One region of the Subtercola sp. PAMC28395 genome, then DNA from elsewhere that is predicted to be linked to it. Evidence: predicted binding sites of a transcription regulator. Region 1 holds the regulator's gene; the other holds the start of a gene.
What was found. The regulator HrcA, encoded in region 1, represses chaperone genes, less so after heat shock. The targets are predictions, from matches to a motif close to TTNGCACTCGNNNNNNNCGAGTGCNAA.

Region 1 (8,433 bases):
CGAGAGTGCAGAGCAGGTCGTCGCCGTTGCGGCTGAAGACATCGTGGTGGCGCACCTTCACCTCGAGGTAGAGGTCGCCCTGAGGGCCACCGGCCGGCCCGACTTCACCCTGCGAAGGCATCTGGAGGCGAAGACCGGTGTCGACGCCCGCAGGAATGTCGACGGGGATGACCCGGCGCGAGCGCACGCGGCCCTGGCCCTGGCACGTGACGCAGGGGTTCGGGATGATCGTTCCGTACCCACGGCACGTGCCGCAGGGCGAACTCGTCATGACGTTGCCGAGCAGCGAACGGACCGTGCGCGAGATCTGGCCGGTGCCGTGGCAGATGTCGCACGTAACTTCATGCGTGCCTGGCTGGGCACAGGTACCGTTGCAGGTCTCACACAACACGGCGGTGTCGACCTCGAGGTCACGATGCGTACCGAAGATGACCTCTCCGAGGTCGACCTCCACGCGGAGCAGGGCATCCTGCCCCCGTTCGGCACGGGACCGGGGGCCTCTGCTCTGGCCCTGCTGGCCACCGAAGAACGTCTCGAAGATGTCACCGAAGCCGCCGAAACCCTGGGCGCCGCCTGCACCCCCGCCGAAGCCGGCCTGCGGCCCGCGGTCGTAGGACTGTCGCTGCCCGGGGTCGCTGAGAACGTCGTAGGCGTGCGTGACGGACTTGAACCGTTCTTCTGCGTCGGGGCTCGAGTTCACATCGGGGTGGAGTTCGCGGGCCAACCGTCGGTAGGCCTTCTTGATCTCGTCGGTCGTCGCGGTTCGCTCGACACCGAGAACGTCGTAGTGGTCAGCCACGAAGGGCTTCTCCTTTGTTTGATACGGAATATGTTGTGATGAATGGGAGACAAGATTCGCTCGCGCGGTGCCGGGGGCTCCTCTCGAAGCTCGGCACTATGCGTCGCTCACGCCTCACCGAGGCTCTTCGAGAGATATCGCGCCACGGCTCGCACCGCAGCGATGTTCGTGGAGTAGTCCATGCGTGTCGGCCCCAGGACTCCGAGTCGTGCCACCGCACCACCCGCAGAGCTGTAGCCGCTGGCAAGCACTGAGGTCTCTGCCAGGCCGAAGGAGGCGTTCTCCCTGCCGATGCTCACCGACATTCCGAACTGGTCAGCCTGCATCTCACTGAACAGACGCAGTAGCACCACCTGCTCCTCCACGGCCTCGAGTACCGGGAGCACACTCCCGGCGAAGTCGCCTTCGGTCCGGACCAGGTTGGCCGCACCGGCGATGAGCAGCTTCTCCTGGCGGTTTGCAGCCACCTGCTCGGCGAGAACCGTCGTGATCATCGCCACCGCAGAAGCCCTGCCGGGTGCGAACTGCGCCGGGAAGATCGCCAACGCACCGGCGGCCTCGTCAAGACCCAGCCCCGCGATTGCGGAATTCACCCGGGCCCGGACGTCTGCCAGGAAAGTCTCATCGGTGTCGAGGGGAACCTCGACGATTCGCTGTTCGACATGACCGGTGTCGGTGATGACGACAGACAGCAGCCGGGTGGGAGCAAGAGCCACGAGTTCGACGTGCCTGACCCGCGCCTGCGACAGCGAAGGGTACTGCACCATCGCCACCTGCTGCGTGAGCTGGGAGAGCAACCGTACAGTGCGGGCCAGTACGTCGTCGAGGTCGACGGATGAACCGAGAAAGGTCTCGATCGCCTGCCGTTGCGCGCCGGAGAGCGGCTTCAGGTCTGCGAGATGATCGACGAAGAGCCGATAGCCCTTGTCTGTGGGTATGCGACCCGACGAGGTGTGCGGAGCCACGATCAGCTCCTCCTCTTCGAGGAGGGCCATGTCGTTGCGGATCGTGGCTGCGGAAACACCGAAGGAGTGGCGGTCGACGATCGACTTGGAGCCGACGGGCTCTCTGGATGCCACGTAATCGTGCACGATGACGCGGAGAACTTCGAGGCTGCGCTCAGAAACCATGAACGATGCCGCCTTCCTCGAACTCGTGTTTAGCACTCCGATGATCAGAGTGCCAATTATATATCGCCCGAAGATTACGACACGCTGAGTAAAGATCATTGCCCCGCGTAGGCACCTCGCAGTATCTTGTGCTTGAACGTGTTCGGCGCGCCCCAATGGGTGAGAGGGGATCGACTCACGCTCACTGTGACAGAGAAGCAGATCGCTTTTTTCCACATTCGTCTGAAAGGCGCACACGAAAATGTCTGATCCCAACGCAACCCCGCCGTATGACCCCAACTCGGGTCAGCCCGTCCCGCCGCCGCCTGCGCAGGGCTACGCTGCGGCACCCGCCGCTCCGTTGTCGCAATCAGACGACAAACTGTGGGCGTCGCTCGCTCACTTCGGCAACATCATCCTGCTGATTCCTGCCCTGGTCATCTACCTGGTCTTCAAAGATCGCGGCCCCCTGGTCAACCAGGAGAGCAAGGAAGCCCTCAACTGGACCATCAATGTGACCGGAGCAGTGGTCGTGCTGAACATCCTGGGCATCATCCCGTTCATCGGGCTTCTCTTCGGCCTGCTGGTTTTCGCCGTGCTCATCGTGAACCTCATCTTCGCGATCATCGGCGGAGTCCGGGTCAACGGTGGTGGCACGTACCGCTACCCGCTGAACTATCGCTGGATCAAGTAACGCGAGGACTCCCCCACTGCCGGCGTTCACTCGACGGCCGAGCGCCCCTCCCATTGGGCTCTATCGCGGGGGGCGCTCCGTCGTTTAAGCTGCAGGGGTGACGTACCAGCCTCCCGCTTCCGAGCCGCCCGTGTCGCCCGCTCCGCTGCAGTATGCGCCGCCGCAGCCGATGAATCCCAGCGACCAGCGCCTCTGGGCGACGCTCATCCACCTCGGCGGAATCGTGTTCGGCGCACTTCCGTCGCTCATCGGTTTTCTGGTGCTCAAAGACCGCGGGCTGTTCGTTCGGGATCACACCCGAACGGCGCTGAACTTCCAGGTCACGATGATCATCCTGCAGGTGGCAGCGGCCATCATCACCATGATCGGCTCGTTCCTACTGATCGTACTCATCGGCATCCCGATTCTGGTCATCGGCCTGGTCGCCGCTCTCGGCGGTGCCGTGCTCGTCATCGTCTTCAGCATCATGGCTGCGATCGCGGCCAACCGGGGCGAACTCTACGTCTACCCGGCGTGGTGCACGATCACATTCGTGCACTGATCTCATTCGTGCACTGATCTCATTCGTGCACTGATCTCATTCGGCACCGCCGAGGCCAATGACTCACGTTCTGCCCGATCAGGCTGTGAGCCGGCGAACCACAGCGTCTGCCAGCAGGCGACCGCGCACGGTCAGCTCGATCGTGCCCGCAAACGCCGACTTCGGCACGATCAGCTCGTCGGCGATGAGGCCGGCCACTTCGCGTCGTGCTGCGTCACCGAGCGAGGAGATCCGGAGGCCGTGGCGGATGCGCGCCTGCAGCAGAACCCGCTCCAACTCGCGTGCTTGGGCGTCGGGCGTCTCCCGGCCTGCCGCCGGTGACAGCCCGGCGAGCATCCGATCGGCGTAGGCCGCCGGGTGTTTGACGTTCCACCACCTCGTGCCGCCGACATGGCTGTGGGCACCCGGGCCGATACCCCACCAGTCGTGACCCTGCCAATAGGCGAGATTGTGGCGTGACCGGTGCGACTCGTACTCGGAATCGAGCACGACGTCGCTGGGGGTGACGGGGGCAGCGCCGGCTCGCGGCCCGCGACCCGATCCGCGCGCCCAGTTGCTCACCTCGTACCACTCGTAACCGTGCGAGCGGAGCCGGGCATCCAGCAGCTCGTACATGTCGGCTTCGAGATCGTCGTCGGGTTCGGGGTACTCCCCCGAGCGGATCTGCCGCGCGAGCTTGGTGCCCTGCTCGACGATCAGGGCGTAGGCCGAGAGGTGGTCTGGTTCGAGCTGCAGCGCGGCGTCGAGCGAGGTCTGCCAGTCGTCGAGGCTCTCGCCCGGGGTCCCGTAGATGAGGTCGAGGCTCACCTGCAGGCCGGCGTCCCGCGCCCACCGCACCACCTGGGGAACCCGTTCGGGCGTGTGCGTGCGGTCGAGCGTTCGGAGCACGTGCGGAACCGCAGACTGCATTCCGAAGCTCACCCGTGTGAACCCGGCTTCAGCCAGCTCGTTCAGGTAGCGGGCATCCACTGAATCGGGGTTGGCTTCGGTCGTGACCTCAGCCCCGGGCTCCAAGCCCCAGGTGGTGCGCACGGCGTCGAGCATGTCGATGAGCTGATGGCTGGGCAGCAGGGTCGGAGTACCGCCGCCGAAGAACACCGTCGAGACTGGGCGACGCTTCACGCCCGACTCGGTCAGAATCCGGTCGGCGAGGGCAACCTCGAGCACGGCCTGCCCGGCGTAGTCGACCTGCTTGGCGCCGCGCAGTTCGCTCGAGGTGTACGTGTTGAAGTCGCAGTACCCGCAGCGGACCCGGCAGAAGGGCACGTGCAGATACACGCCGAATGGATGCCCGTTGGCGCGTTCGGCGGCCGACTCCGGCAGCAGTCCGTCCGGCGGAGCGGGGTCGCCGAGCGGAAGCGCGCTACCCACGTGCCGCCTCCCTGCGTTTGTCGATGCGTCCGATCACGCGCGGGCGGGCAACAACGCGCGCAGGTATTCTTTTGTCGCCTTGCGCTGCTGCCACCGGAGCAGAGGCGAACCCAGCCGGTAGAACCAGGAACTCGGCTTGGAGAAGCCACGGATGACCACCCACACCGAGTCGTCGTCGTGGTGATCGACCATGAAACTCTCTTCACCCATGGCGGGGTGGCCGGGGAGCGTACCGTAGGCGAAGCCGACCCGGTGGGTGTCGCTCGTCACCGAGACCACCCGCACCGGTGCGACGAATCGCACCCCGAAGACGTGGACGACCAGTTCGGCCGAAACACCGGGAGCAACGTGCGGTGTGCCGTCTTCGGTGTAGGTCTGGTCTTCGTCGAGTCCCCGGGGGGCTATGGGCATTCCCGCCGCATCGTAAGTGAGCCCGGCGTAGTCGGTGTCGCTCGCCGGAGGCAGCTCGATGTTCTCGATCTGCATGCCACTGCCGCGCTGGATTCCCCAGGTCAACACCGCCTCGGCGGCCGACTCGAACCGCTCGTCGCCAGACCCGAGGCGCGCACGTGACTCGAACGGTCTGAAACCTTTCGGCGGGTAGTACATCAGGTCGTCGGCCTGGCTCGCGCCGATCGCCGCATAGCTCAGCGATTGCCCGTTGTGCGTCGACCTGGTTCGTCGTTCTGTCTCTGCCACGTGATCCATTATCGCTGTTCGTGCGAGAGGTTCGCTCGTGCGCTAATCTGAACGGCACAATGGGTCCACATCGGGGGAAGCTGGGATCATGACGACGAAGACTGTCCGTGTTGCGTTGACTGCGCTGGTCTCGACTGCGCTCGTGCTGAGCACGCTTGTCGGCTCTGCCGGTGCGATGGCGGCCCAGCCCGTACGCGCATCGGGCGATCCGGCAGTAGCTTCCACGATCCAGCTCGCCCCCCGCGATGCTTTTGTCACCTCTCTCTACGCTGACTTTCTCGGCAGACAGCCCTCGCCTGATGAGGTCGGATTCTGGAGCACACGATTGGCTGCGGGCGCGCCTCGCCGCACCATTGCTGATTCATTTGCTAACAGCGATGAGTATCGTCTGATCCGCATCACCGCCACCTACCGCACTGTGCTCGGCCGGGACCCAGATCCCACCGGCGAATCGTGGTGGCTCGATGCGTTACGCCGTGGGGTCGTTACCACCGACGACATGAGTAAAGCCTTCTACAACTCGGACGAGTTCTACGCTCGCGCTGCCGCTCGGTACAACGCTCCCCCGAACGACGGCGCCTTCGTCGATGCCCTCTACGCGAGCATCCTGGGTCGCGAAGCGATGGGCCTCGAAGGCTTCAATTGGCTCAACGCAGCATGGGCATACACGTTGGGCAGATTTTCGGCGAAACCCTTCCTGATCGACGCCATCTACGACTCGACGGAGGCCGCGCGTGATCGGGTACAACCGATGTACCAGCAGTTCCTGGGTCGAATCGCCGACGAGGGCGGACTCGAGTGGTGGGCATCACTCGACCTCCGAATTGGGGACTCAGCCGTGCGCGGAGGGTTCTCGGGAAGTGACGAGTACTATTCCCGCGCCGTCTCCCGCTACCCCTGAGTACGGGAATCCTCGCCTATTGGCTGCCCGACCTACCGCCGAGGATGCCGCCCGCTTCAATTGATCCAGCATGAGACCCGCGCTGCTTTTCTTCAGAGAACTCAGGATGCCGCGAAGCGGGCGTGCACGCGGGATTCGACCGTGATGTCTTCGGGCTTCAGATCCAGGCCGCCCTCCTGAGCAGAAGCAGCCATCGCGCGCACCATGGGGGCAGCACCTGTCGGCGAGAACAGCCGGGAATCGTCGCCGAGCATACCGGGGTCAGCCAGCGCCAGCGGCACCACGGTGGAAAGGCCGAGGCTCTGGGCGTAGGCCGTCGCGCGAACAACCGCATCGTTCACGGCGCGCTGTTGCGCCTCAGCTGTGATGCGGGACTTTGTGAGCTCGGTGAGCGCCCAGTGGATGCCCGTCACCGTCACCCCGTCGAGCGTCGCGACGTTCTCGACCCAGACTGCCAGCGCAGAAAGGTCAGAGAACTTCACCTCCAGCCCGACGCTCGCGTGGTGCACGAGTGGAAGCTGCGCACCCGCGTTGTTCCACGGGCGCTCACTCCACACGCGCATCCGGTCGGCCGACCACCACGTAACTGTGTTGCCTGCCACCAACTGTTGCGCCTGCTGCGTGAGCGCGCCGTGCAGCTGGGCCGTACGAGACACGACCGACGCCCGTTCAGGGCCCTGGAAGCCAGCGGCAAGCATCACTGTTCCGCGTTCAGCCGGGTGATGGTAGTCGAAGTGCCCCTCGACGGTGATGATAGTTTCAGCCATACGCAGCACCCTACCCGGCCGCTATTTTTCTTTCTTGGTTTCGGTGTCACCTGAGAGGGCAGCGATGAAAGCCTCCTGCGGAACCTCGACACGGCCCACCATCTTCATGCGCTTCTTGCCCTCCTTCTGCTTCTCAAGCAGTTTGCGCTTGCGGGAGATGTCGCCGCCGTAGCACTTTGCGAGAACGTCTTTGCGAATGGCGCTGATCGACTCGCGGGCGATGATCCGCGCGCCGATGGCCGCCTGGATCGGGACTTCGAACTGCTGGCGGGGAATCAACTTCTTCAGCCGCTCGGTCATCAGCAGCCCGTACGCATAGGCCTTGTCTTTGTGCACGATGGCGCTGAACGCATCGACCGCCTCGCCCTGCAAGAGGATGTCGACCTTCACGAGGTCTGCCTCCTGCTCGCCGATGGGCTCGTAGTCGAGGCTCGCATACCCCTGGGTGCGGCTCTTGAGGTGATCGAAGAAATCGAAGACGATCTCGCCGAGGGGCATGTTGTAGTGCAGCTCGACTCTGTCGGTGCCGACATATTCCATGCCGTTCAGGGTTCCGCGACGGCCCTGGCAGAGTTCCATGATCGTGCCGACATAGTCCTTCGGCGCGAGGATGCTCGCCTTGACCATCGGCTCGCTGACGCTCTTGATCTTGCCGCCAGGGAACTCGCTCGGGTTCGTCACAGTGACGGTCTTCTTGTCGTCGGTCGTGACCTCATAGATAACGCTCGGCGCCGTGGCGATGAGGTCGAGGCCGAACTCGCGTTCCAGCCGCTCGGTGATGATCTCGAGGTGCAGGAGGCCCAGGAAACCGCAGCGGAAGCCGAATCCGAGGGCAACGGAGGTCTCGGGCTCGTAGACGAGCGCAGCATCCGAGAGCTTCAGTTTGTCGAGCGCTTCGCGGAGATTCGGGTAGTCCGAGCCGTCGATCGGGTAGAGGCCCGAGAACACCATCGGCTTGGGCTCGCTGTAGCCCTTGAGCGCGACGGTCGCCGGGCGGCTGAATGTGGTGACGGTGTCGCCGACCTTGCTGAGCCGGACATCCTTCACGCCCGTGATGAGGTAACCGACCTCGCCGACGGCCAGCCCCTTGCTCGGGGTGGGCTCTGGAGAGCTGACGCCGATCTCGAGCACCTCGTGGGTCGATTTGGTGCTCATCATCATGATCTTCTCACGCGGCGTGAGCTTGCCGTCGATCATGCGCACGTAGGTCACGACGCCGCGGTACGAGTCGTACACCGAGTCGAAGATCATCGCGCGCGCCGGTGCCTGTGGGTCACCCTGGGGGGCCGGAATCGTCGCGACCACGAGGTCGAGCAACTCTTCGACGCCCATTCCGGTCTTGCCGCTCACGCGCAACACGTCTTCGGCCTTGCCGCCGATGAGGCCGGCGATCTCTTCGGCGTACTTGTCGGGGTCGGCGGCCGGCAGGTCGATCTTGTTGAGCACCGGGATGATCTTCAGGTCGTTGTCGAGCGCGAGGTAGAGGTTCGCAAGTGTCTGGGCCTCGATGCCCTGCGCCGCGTCGACCAGCAGGATGGCACCCTCACAGGCG
Region 2 (8,433 bases), 1.2 Mb from region 1:
GGGCGTCGCCTTCACGGACTACTACGGCCAGCAGAGCTGCACGGCCGGTCGCGCAGCTTTCATCACGGGGCAGAACCCGATTCGCACCGGCCTCACCAAGGTCGGGATGCCCGGGGCAGACATCGGCCTGAAAGCCGAAGACCCCACCATCGCTGAGCTGCTCAAGCCGCTGGGGTATCGCACCGGCCAGTTCGGCAAGAACCACCTGGGTGACAAAGACGAATTTCTTCCCACTGTGCACGGTTTCGACGAGTTCTTCGGAAACCTCTACCATCTGAACGCCGAAGAAGAGCCGGAGAACGACAGCTATCCGAAGGATCCAGCGTTCAAAGAGCGGTTCGGGCCTCGGGGCGTACTGCACTCCTGGGCCGACGGGAACGGGGGCCAGACGATCGAGAACACCGGCCCCCTCACGCGCAAGCGTATGGAGACGTTCGATTCTGAGGTCACCGACCATGCCCTGAAGTTCATCGATGACGCGAACGAGGCAGAGCAGCCGTTCTTCCTGTGGTGGAACACCACAGGCATGCACTTCCGCACCCATTCGGCACCCGAACACAAGGGCAAGAGCAACGGCCAGGGCGAGTACGCCGACGTGATGGTGGCGCACGACGAATACGTCGGCATCATGCTCGACAAGCTCGACGAGCTCGGAATCGCCGACAACACGATCGTCATGTACTCCACAGACAACGGCGTGCACTTCAACAGCTGGCCCGACGCGGGCATCACCCCGTTCCGCTCGGAGAAGAACACCAACTGGGAGGGTGGCTGGCGTGTGCCGTGTTTCGTTCGCTGGCCCGGCCAGATCCCGTCGGGCAGTGTGCTCAATGGCATCGTCTCGCACCAGGACTTCCTGCCAACTCTGCTGGCTGCTGCAGGAGAGCCGGAGATCACCGCGAAACTACTCGAAGGTCACTCGGCCGACGACAAGACGTTCACCGTACACATCGACGGTGAGAACATGCTCCCGTACTTCACGGGGGAGGTGGCCGAATCGCCCCGTGACTACTTCTTCTACATCAGCGATGACGGTGACGTCCTCGCGATCCGCATGGGCGACTACAAGGCGGTGCTTGCTGAACAGAGGGCGACCCGGCTGATGGCATGGGCTGAGCCGTTCGTGAAACTGCGTGTACCCAAGATCTTCAGCCTTCGGCAGGATCCCTTCGAACGGGCCGACGACAACTCGAACACCTATTGGGACTGGGTACTCGACCACGCGTGGGTCATGTACCAGATGCAGGCCACCGTCGCAGCTCAGATCCCCGCATTCGCGCAGTTCCCGCCGCGGCAGAAACCGGCGTCCTTCAATCTGGATGCGGTGTTGCGCCAGCTCGAAGACGCCACCAACGGGGCGCTGCACTAATCGTGGTTGCGGCGACGCCACCGTTGTCCGATGCAATGGTGCTCGTTCCCGGAGGAAGCTTCCGCATGGGTTCGGATGACCACTACGCAGAGGAGGCGCCCGCCCACCTGGTGACGGTCAGCGACATCTTCATCGACCGTCATCAGGTCACAAACGCCGAATTCGCGGCCTTCGTGGCAGCAACCGGGTACATTACCGTGGCAGAACGCCCTCTTGACCCCGCCGACTATCCCGGTGCGCCGATCGAGAATCTGGCGCCGGGCTCACTGGTCTTCACCGGCACCAGTGGCCCTGTCGACCTGCGGGACCTCATGCAGTGGTGGGCGTGGACGCCGGGCGCGAGCTGGCGCACCCCGCGCGGCCCCGGTTCGACGATCGACGAAGTGCTCGATCATCCGGTCGTTCAGGTGGCGCACGAGGATGCTGCGGCCTTCGCAGCCTGGGCCGGCAAAGACCTGCCGACCGAGGCCGAATGGGAGCACGCCGCGCGCGGCGGCCTCGACGGCTCGACGTTCACCTGGGGCAACGAGCCAGAGGGCGCCGACCTGAAGCGCGCGAACTACTGGCATGGGCAGTTCCCCTGGCGGGCGGAGTCGGGCTACGGGTCGACCATGCCGGTGGGCTCGTTCCCCGCGAACGGGTTCGGGCTCTTCGACACGGCGGGCAACGTGTGGGAGTGGACGAACGATTGGTACGCGCAGGGTCACGCCGCCGAGCCGGTCGACGCCTGCTGCGCTCCGATCGACCCGCGTGGCGCCGAGGAGGAGGCCAGTTTCGACCCGATGCAGCCCCAATTCCGCATTCCGCGGAGGGTTGTCAAGGGTGGTTCGTTCCTCTGCGCCGACACCTATTGCCTGCGCTACCGCCCGGCCGCCCGTCGCCCCCAGCCGGTCGACACCGGCATGAGCCACATCGGCTTTCGCTGCGTTCGCCGCCCCTGACCCAAGGCTCGCATCCGGGAGATCCGGATGCCGCCCAGCCAGTGTTCTGAGGGCCTGCGTTCAGCCCGTCGTGGCACGATGGGAACCGCGCGCCGATGCGTGCGCCCCAGACAGAAGGACTCTCCCGTGACTGTAATCAAAATCAACGCCATCACCGTGCAAGCCGACAGTGGCGACGAACTCGCCCAGCGCTTCGCTGCTCGCGCCGGAGCCGTTGACGGCCAGGCGGGTTTCGAGGGCTTCGAACTCCTGAAGCCTGTGGATGATCGCCACACCTGGCTCGTCGTCACCCGGTGGTCCGACGAGGAGTCGTTCCAGGCCTGGGTGAGTTCACCCGCATTCGGACACGGTCATCGCAGCGAAGCCGAGCGCTCAGGGCAGCCGGCTCCTGCTCACGTGGGTGTCAGCAGCGAACTGTGGTCGTACGTCGTTGCCGGCGGGTCAGGCGCCAACTAGCACCAGCACCGGCACCCCCCGGACCGGGACTTAAGACCCTATTTCTCGCAAATGAATTCGGAGACCGTTTTCTAGGTGAGAAGATGAGTCTAGGAGGGGTCCTGTGATAGATGGTTCGAGTGTCGCCCAGAGTTTGCCGGCGCGGCACCTCGCACTTGTGACTCGCGGGCACAGCGCCGGGCGCCCTGCTACCGCTGGGTTCCCTGACTCAGGCGTCATGCGCCCCGCCTACCAGATCAACCCGATCTGCGCGCAGTTCGCCGAGCGGGTGAGATCCTCCGGAACGGTCTGGTTGCTTCACGACGATGCCGGAGTTCTCGTCTCGGCGCTCGGGGGCGAGCGGGCTGTCCCGTTCTGGTCGTCGAGGGCGCTCGCGGAGAAGGCCGCCGAAAGCGATCTGTTCGCCCGAAGCCTGTTGCCTGTAGACGTCTCGCTCGACGACTGGATTTCGAAGTGGCTCGTCAAGCTCGAATCCCAGGGTGCCGTCGTCGGTCTGGAATGGCTGTCGACCCACACGAACGGGCTGAACTACCACCCGGCAGCAGTCAAGCATTTCGCGACCCAGCAGGCCGTGGGCCTCGTCTGATGGCACACACCAGCCCGCCTTGCAGGGTTTTGCCAGCGCGTCGGCTTAGTCTCGTGCTGTGAACGCCACCGCCGCTACGACGATCGACGCAACACAGCCCCACTCTGTCTACGCCGCCACACCGTGGAGCGCGGACGTCTGGTTCCTGGCCCATGACGGTCGTTGCATCGGGTGGATCCGGCGCTACTTCGAAGGTGACTACGAGTTCTTCGGCGTTTACACCTATGGCTGCGACCGGCAGGGCCTTCGTGTCTGGGTTGCCTCCGAGAGGTCGCTGACGGGTGCCGCCGCATATATGGCGGCGCATGTCACAGAACTTCTCGACAGGTCCCGGTCGCTCGGCCCCGACCCAGTGAATCCCCTCGGGTTGCACGAACGCCGCTGAACGCACAGGCGTGGCCCGCTCAACGTCAACCTGCTGAAACGGCGGGCGGTAGGAGCGGGAGTTCGTAGTGGCGATACGTCGAGTCAGGCATCCAGCCATCGGCCTCGTAGAGCGCCTGCGCCGCGGTATTGCTCCATGCGGTGGAGAGCTCGAGCCGGCTCGCGCCTGCCGCCCGGCCGTGCTGCTCTGCTGCAGCCAGAAGTGAGCGGGCCACCCCGAGTCGACGAGCTGACGGGTCGACGAAGAGATCGTAGAGCACGAAGATACGCGAGAGGTCGAGCGAGCAGAACGAGGGGTAGAGCTGACTGAATCCGACCGGTAAGCCCGCATTCATTGCGAGTAGAACCACGGATTCGTCGCCCCGCATTCGAGCCTCGAGGTAGGCGCGCGCGGCTTCGAGGTCTGCGGGATGCCCGTAGAACTGCCGATACGCGTCGAAGAGGACTGCCAGCGCATCGAGCTCGGCGAGGGTGCCCCTGACGACACTCACGACCTCGGTGCCGGAATCAGGCAGAACGTGTTCATGCTCGTCGGCATTCACGGGAGCACCGTCACATGATCGGCGACGTCGATGAGAGTGCGACGAACGCCCCGGGGGCCGACGGGCCTCTCGCCGACGTAGAGCCAGCCGAGGAGCACTTCATTCGCCCGCAGTTCGTGCACGCGCCGCACCGGTTCAGAGCGGGTGAATGGGCCGGTCCGCCAGATGACTCCCCACCCTGCCTCGTCGAGCAGCAGCGAGAGCGCGTGCGAGACGCCGGCGGCCACAGCGTCCTGCTCCCAGGTCGTGACCTTCTCGCTTGACTTGTGTGCCGCGACAATGGCGATCAGCAGGGGCGCGCGCTCGGCCTTGGAGACGAATCCTGCCCGCTCGGCGTCACTGTCAGCCCCTGCTGCTTCTGCGAGTGCGCTGCCGACGCGGGCCCGGGCGCTGCCCCGGACTTCGATGAGTCGCCACGGGCGAAGCGAACCGTGGTCGGCGACAGCCCCTGCAGCCTCGACGAGGCGCAGTATTTCGTCGTGGTCAGGGGCTGATGCTCCGACCCGTGAGGAGGAGCGTCGCTGCTGCATGCTGGTGAAAGCCGACATCAACGCGCTCCTCTCATGGTCGGGGTAGCTGAATGCAGTTGCGTTCGATCGCGGTGCACCTGCGCGCGCCCGCGAATCCCTGTCGGTCTCAGGCCGACTCGTCGAATGACAGCGAAACCGAATTCATGCAGAACCGGTCTCCCGTCGGTGTCTGGGGTGCGTCGTCGAAGAGGTGGCCGAGGTGCGACCCGCAATTGGAGCACCGCACCTCCGTGCGCAGCATTCCGAGGCTCCGGTCTTCGATCAGTTCGACCGCGTCAGATTCCTTCGGCGCATAGAAACTGGGCCAACCGCAGTGCGAGTCGAACTTCGTGTCGCTGCGAAACAGCTCCTGCCCGCACGCCTTACAGCGGTAGACACCTTCACGCTTCTCGTCGAGCAACTCACCCGTCCACGGGCGCTCGGTTGCTGCCTGCCGCAGTACCGCAAATTCCTCGGCGCTGAGCTCGCTCTTCCACTCATCGGTGGTCTTCGATACTTCGTACTCTGTCATGGTGTCCTCTCCAAACGCCTTCCATCATCACAGTAAACTCGAGCGCGTGCCTGACCATTCCATCATCCAGAAGACATGGAGCGAGCTCACAACCGATGAGCTGTACGCCATCCTGCGGCTTCGAACCGACGTCTTCTACGTCGAACAGAAGGTCGACGAGTCCGAATTGGATGATCGGGACAGGGAACCCGCAACGAAGCACGTGTGGATCGCCGACGCCGACAGGGTCGTCGCCTACCTCCGAGTCATCGAAGACGCGACTCCCGAATACCTCGACGCCACGAGGCTGATCGGCCGTGTCGTGGTGGCGCCAGCCTTCCGCGGGAAAGGGCTCGCCCAGCGTCTGCTCAGCGAAGTGATCGGTCAATTCGGCCATGAGGCCCTGCTGCTCCACTCCCAGAGTTACATCGCACCGCTCTACGCAGGCTTCGGCTTCGAACGCTTCGGCGAAGACTACGACGAGGCAGGAATCGTGCACACGTCCATGTACCGGGCAGGCATCTCCGCTTCCTGACGCTGCTGGGCGACCGCTTGGCGTGTACACACCGGATGCCAAGCGGCCGCGCTCTAGAATGAGCCATCGCAGGCAGTAGCAGGAAGTCGAGAGAGGTGGCGCGCGGTTATGGAGTCGATCCTCAGTGACCGCGACCGTCGGGTTCTCGAATTCGAGCGAGTCTGGTGGCAGCACTCCGGCGCGAAGGAGCAGGCCGTCCGCGATGAGTTCGGACTCTCACCGACCCGCTACTACCAGATCGTCGCGGCCCTCACCGATTCCTCAGCCGCCCTGACTTTTGACCCCATGCTCATCAAACGACTCCAGCGAGTGAGAGACACCCGAATGGCAGCCCGGTCGGCTCGCCTGCTCTCGCCTGGCGAATAAGAACGGCAGCCCCACCCTTCCATGGCTTCAGAACCACGCGATTCGTTCGACCGAATTCCTGCAGACGGCCTCCGCAGGGGTGTGCACCGCGGACCCCGACCGAAGGGCCGCGGATGGGTGACTTTCGCCTGGGCCGCCCTGGCGACCGGGCTGCTCGTCGGTCTCGGAGTCGTCGGCCTCTATGTTGTGAACAACGGGATCCAGTTCACCAGCAGCGGAACCAGTGCGGGCAGCTCCTCGGCAGTCGCCACCGACGCACCCGTGCCCACCCCCACCGCGACGCCCACCGTCGACCCGAAACTGACGGTGACCATCCTGAACGGTGCCGGCGTCGAAGGACTCGCGACGCGAGCGGGCACGCGGGCGACGGCCGGTGGATGGTCGGTGGGCGCTGAAGCGAACGCGAGCGCCTCCGACGTGGCCACGTCGACGGTCTATTACGCGAAGGCAGAGAACGAGGGCGCGGCCAAGGGCCTTGCAGCAACGCTCGGCGGAATAGCAGTGGCGCAGTCTGACCAGTTTGCCGGCGCGGACCTCACCGCCGTTCTCGGCGCCGACTACGCCGAATAGCCCGGGTACCCCTTCCGTGAGGGTGCCGTATTTCGTGCGTGTTTAATTCTTGTTGAATTGTCGTCACGTGATCGTGATTTCGCCGAATGCACCGTTTTACTTGTGAAACGGATCATTTCGCCCGAAATGATGGTGAGTAACACAGCAACTGGGAGTAACAATGGCGAACGGAACCGTCAAGTGGTTCAACGCTGAAAAAGGCTACGGCTTTATCACGGTGGAGGGAGGCGGGCAGGATGTGTTCGTTCACTACTCCGCGATCGACATGGGGGGATACAAAGTTCTCGAAGAGGGCCAGCAGGTGATCTTCGAAGTGGGAACGGGCTCGAAGGGACCGCAGGCAGAGTCGGTACGCCTGGCGTAACCTCGCAATCTCACGTGATCGTTGGTTGAGTAGCGCAAAGCGCGTATCGAAACCGTCGTCCTTCTTGGGTGTCACTTGCACTCGGCCCTGTCGAGTGCCAGTATTGGTGTTAGCACTCGCACTACCTGAGTGCTAGACCTTTATGAATCTTTCATGACGCCCGGGAGGGACGAGAAACACACATGGCAAAGATTATTGCTTTCGACGAAGAGGCCAGACGCGGCCTCGAGCGTGGACTCAACATTTTGGCTGACGCCGTCAAGGTCACGCTTGGCCCGCGCGGTCGCAACGTCGTCCTCGAGAAGAAGTGGGGTGCGCCCACCATCACGAACGATGGTGTGTCCATCGCCAAAGAGATCGAACTCGACGACCCCTACGAGAAGATCGGCGCCGAGCTGGTCAAAGAGGTCGCGAAGAAGACTGACGACGTCGCCGGCGACGGAACGACGACCGCTACGGTTCTCGCCCAGGCGCTGGTTCGCGAAGGCCTGCGCAACGTCGCAGCCGGTGCAGACCCGATCAGCCTGAAGAAGGGCATCGAGAAGGCTGTTGCAGCCGTCATCGCCGAGCTCGTGAAGAACGCCAAAGAGATCGAGACCAAGGAAGAGATCGCCGCAACCGCATCGATCTCTGCTGGTGACACCGAGATCGGCGCACTGATCGCTGAGGCGATCGACAAGGTCGGTAAAGAGGGTGTTGTCACCGTCGAGGAGTCGAACACGTTCGGCACCGAGCTCGAGCTGACTGAGGGCATGCGCTTCGACAAGGGTTACCTGTCGCAGTACTTCGTCACCGACCCTGACCGCCAGGAAGCCGTCTTCGAAGACCCCTACATCCTGATCGTCAACTCGAAGGTCTCGCAGATCAAAGACCTGCTGCCGATCGTCGACAAGGTCATCCAGGCCAACAAGCAGCTTCTCATCATTGCTGAGGACGTCGATGGCGAAGCACTCGCCACGCTCGTCGTCAACAAGATCCGCGGCATCTTCAAGTCGGTTGCCGTCAAGGCTCCGGGCTTCGGTGACCGTCGCAAGGCGCAGCTGCAGGACATCGCCATTCTCACCGGTGGACAGGTCATCTCAGAAGAGGTCGGCCTCAAGCTCGAGAACGTCACGCTCGACCTCCTGGGCCGCGCACGCAAGGTCGTCATCACCAAAGATGAGACCACCATCGTCGAAGGTGCCGGCGACGCCGAGCTCATCGCCGGTCGCGTGCAGCAGATCCGCAACGAGATCGAGAACACTGACAGCGACTACGACCGTGAGAAGCTCCAGGAGCGTCTCGCGAAGCTCGCTGGTGG

Region 2: groL (chaperonin GroEL) is a predicted target of HrcA. The motif match lies at 7,243-7,269, and genes of this name have one in related genera.

What each region holds. Positions count from the first base shown of each region.
Region 1 is NZ_CP076547.1:2,095,063-2,103,495, reverse strand. Features, by position in the region: gene dnaJ (molecular chaperone DnaJ) at 1-799, opposite strand, end outside; gene hrcA (heat-inducible transcriptional repressor HrcA) at 907-1,929, opposite strand; gene KPL76_RS09685 (DUF4870 domain-containing protein) at 2,171-2,602, shown strand; gene KPL76_RS09680 (DUF4870 domain-containing protein) at 2,700-3,143, shown strand; gene KPL76_RS09675 (coproporphyrinogen-III oxidase family protein) at 3,222-4,514, opposite strand; gene KPL76_RS09670 (DUF1990 family protein) at 4,548-5,213, opposite strand; gene KPL76_RS09665 (DUF4214 domain-containing protein) at 5,302-6,114, shown strand; gene KPL76_RS09660 (SIMPL domain-containing protein) at 6,216-6,881, opposite strand; gene lepA (translation elongation factor 4) at 6,903-8,433, opposite strand, start outside.
Region 2 is NZ_CP076547.1:35,585-44,017, reverse strand. Features, by position in the region: gene KPL76_RS00250 (arylsulfatase) at 1-1,369, shown strand, start outside; gene KPL76_RS00245 (formylglycine-generating enzyme family protein) at 1,405-2,310, shown strand; gene KPL76_RS00240 (antibiotic biosynthesis monooxygenase) at 2,437-2,766, shown strand; gene KPL76_RS00235 (DUF2750 domain-containing protein) at 2,984-3,352, shown strand; gene KPL76_RS00230 (hypothetical protein) at 3,411-3,737, shown strand; gene KPL76_RS00225 (GNAT family N-acetyltransferase) at 3,763-4,278, opposite strand; gene KPL76_RS00220 (nitroreductase family protein) at 4,275-4,826, opposite strand; gene msrB (peptide-methionine (R)-S-oxide reductase MsrB) at 4,915-5,319, opposite strand; gene KPL76_RS00210 (GNAT family N-acetyltransferase) at 5,366-5,833, shown strand; gene KPL76_RS00205 (DUF3263 domain-containing protein) at 5,942-6,199, shown strand; gene KPL76_RS00200 (LytR C-terminal domain-containing protein) at 6,221-6,769, shown strand; gene KPL76_RS00195 (cold-shock protein) at 6,930-7,133, shown strand; gene groL (chaperonin GroEL) at 7,316-8,433, shown strand, end outside.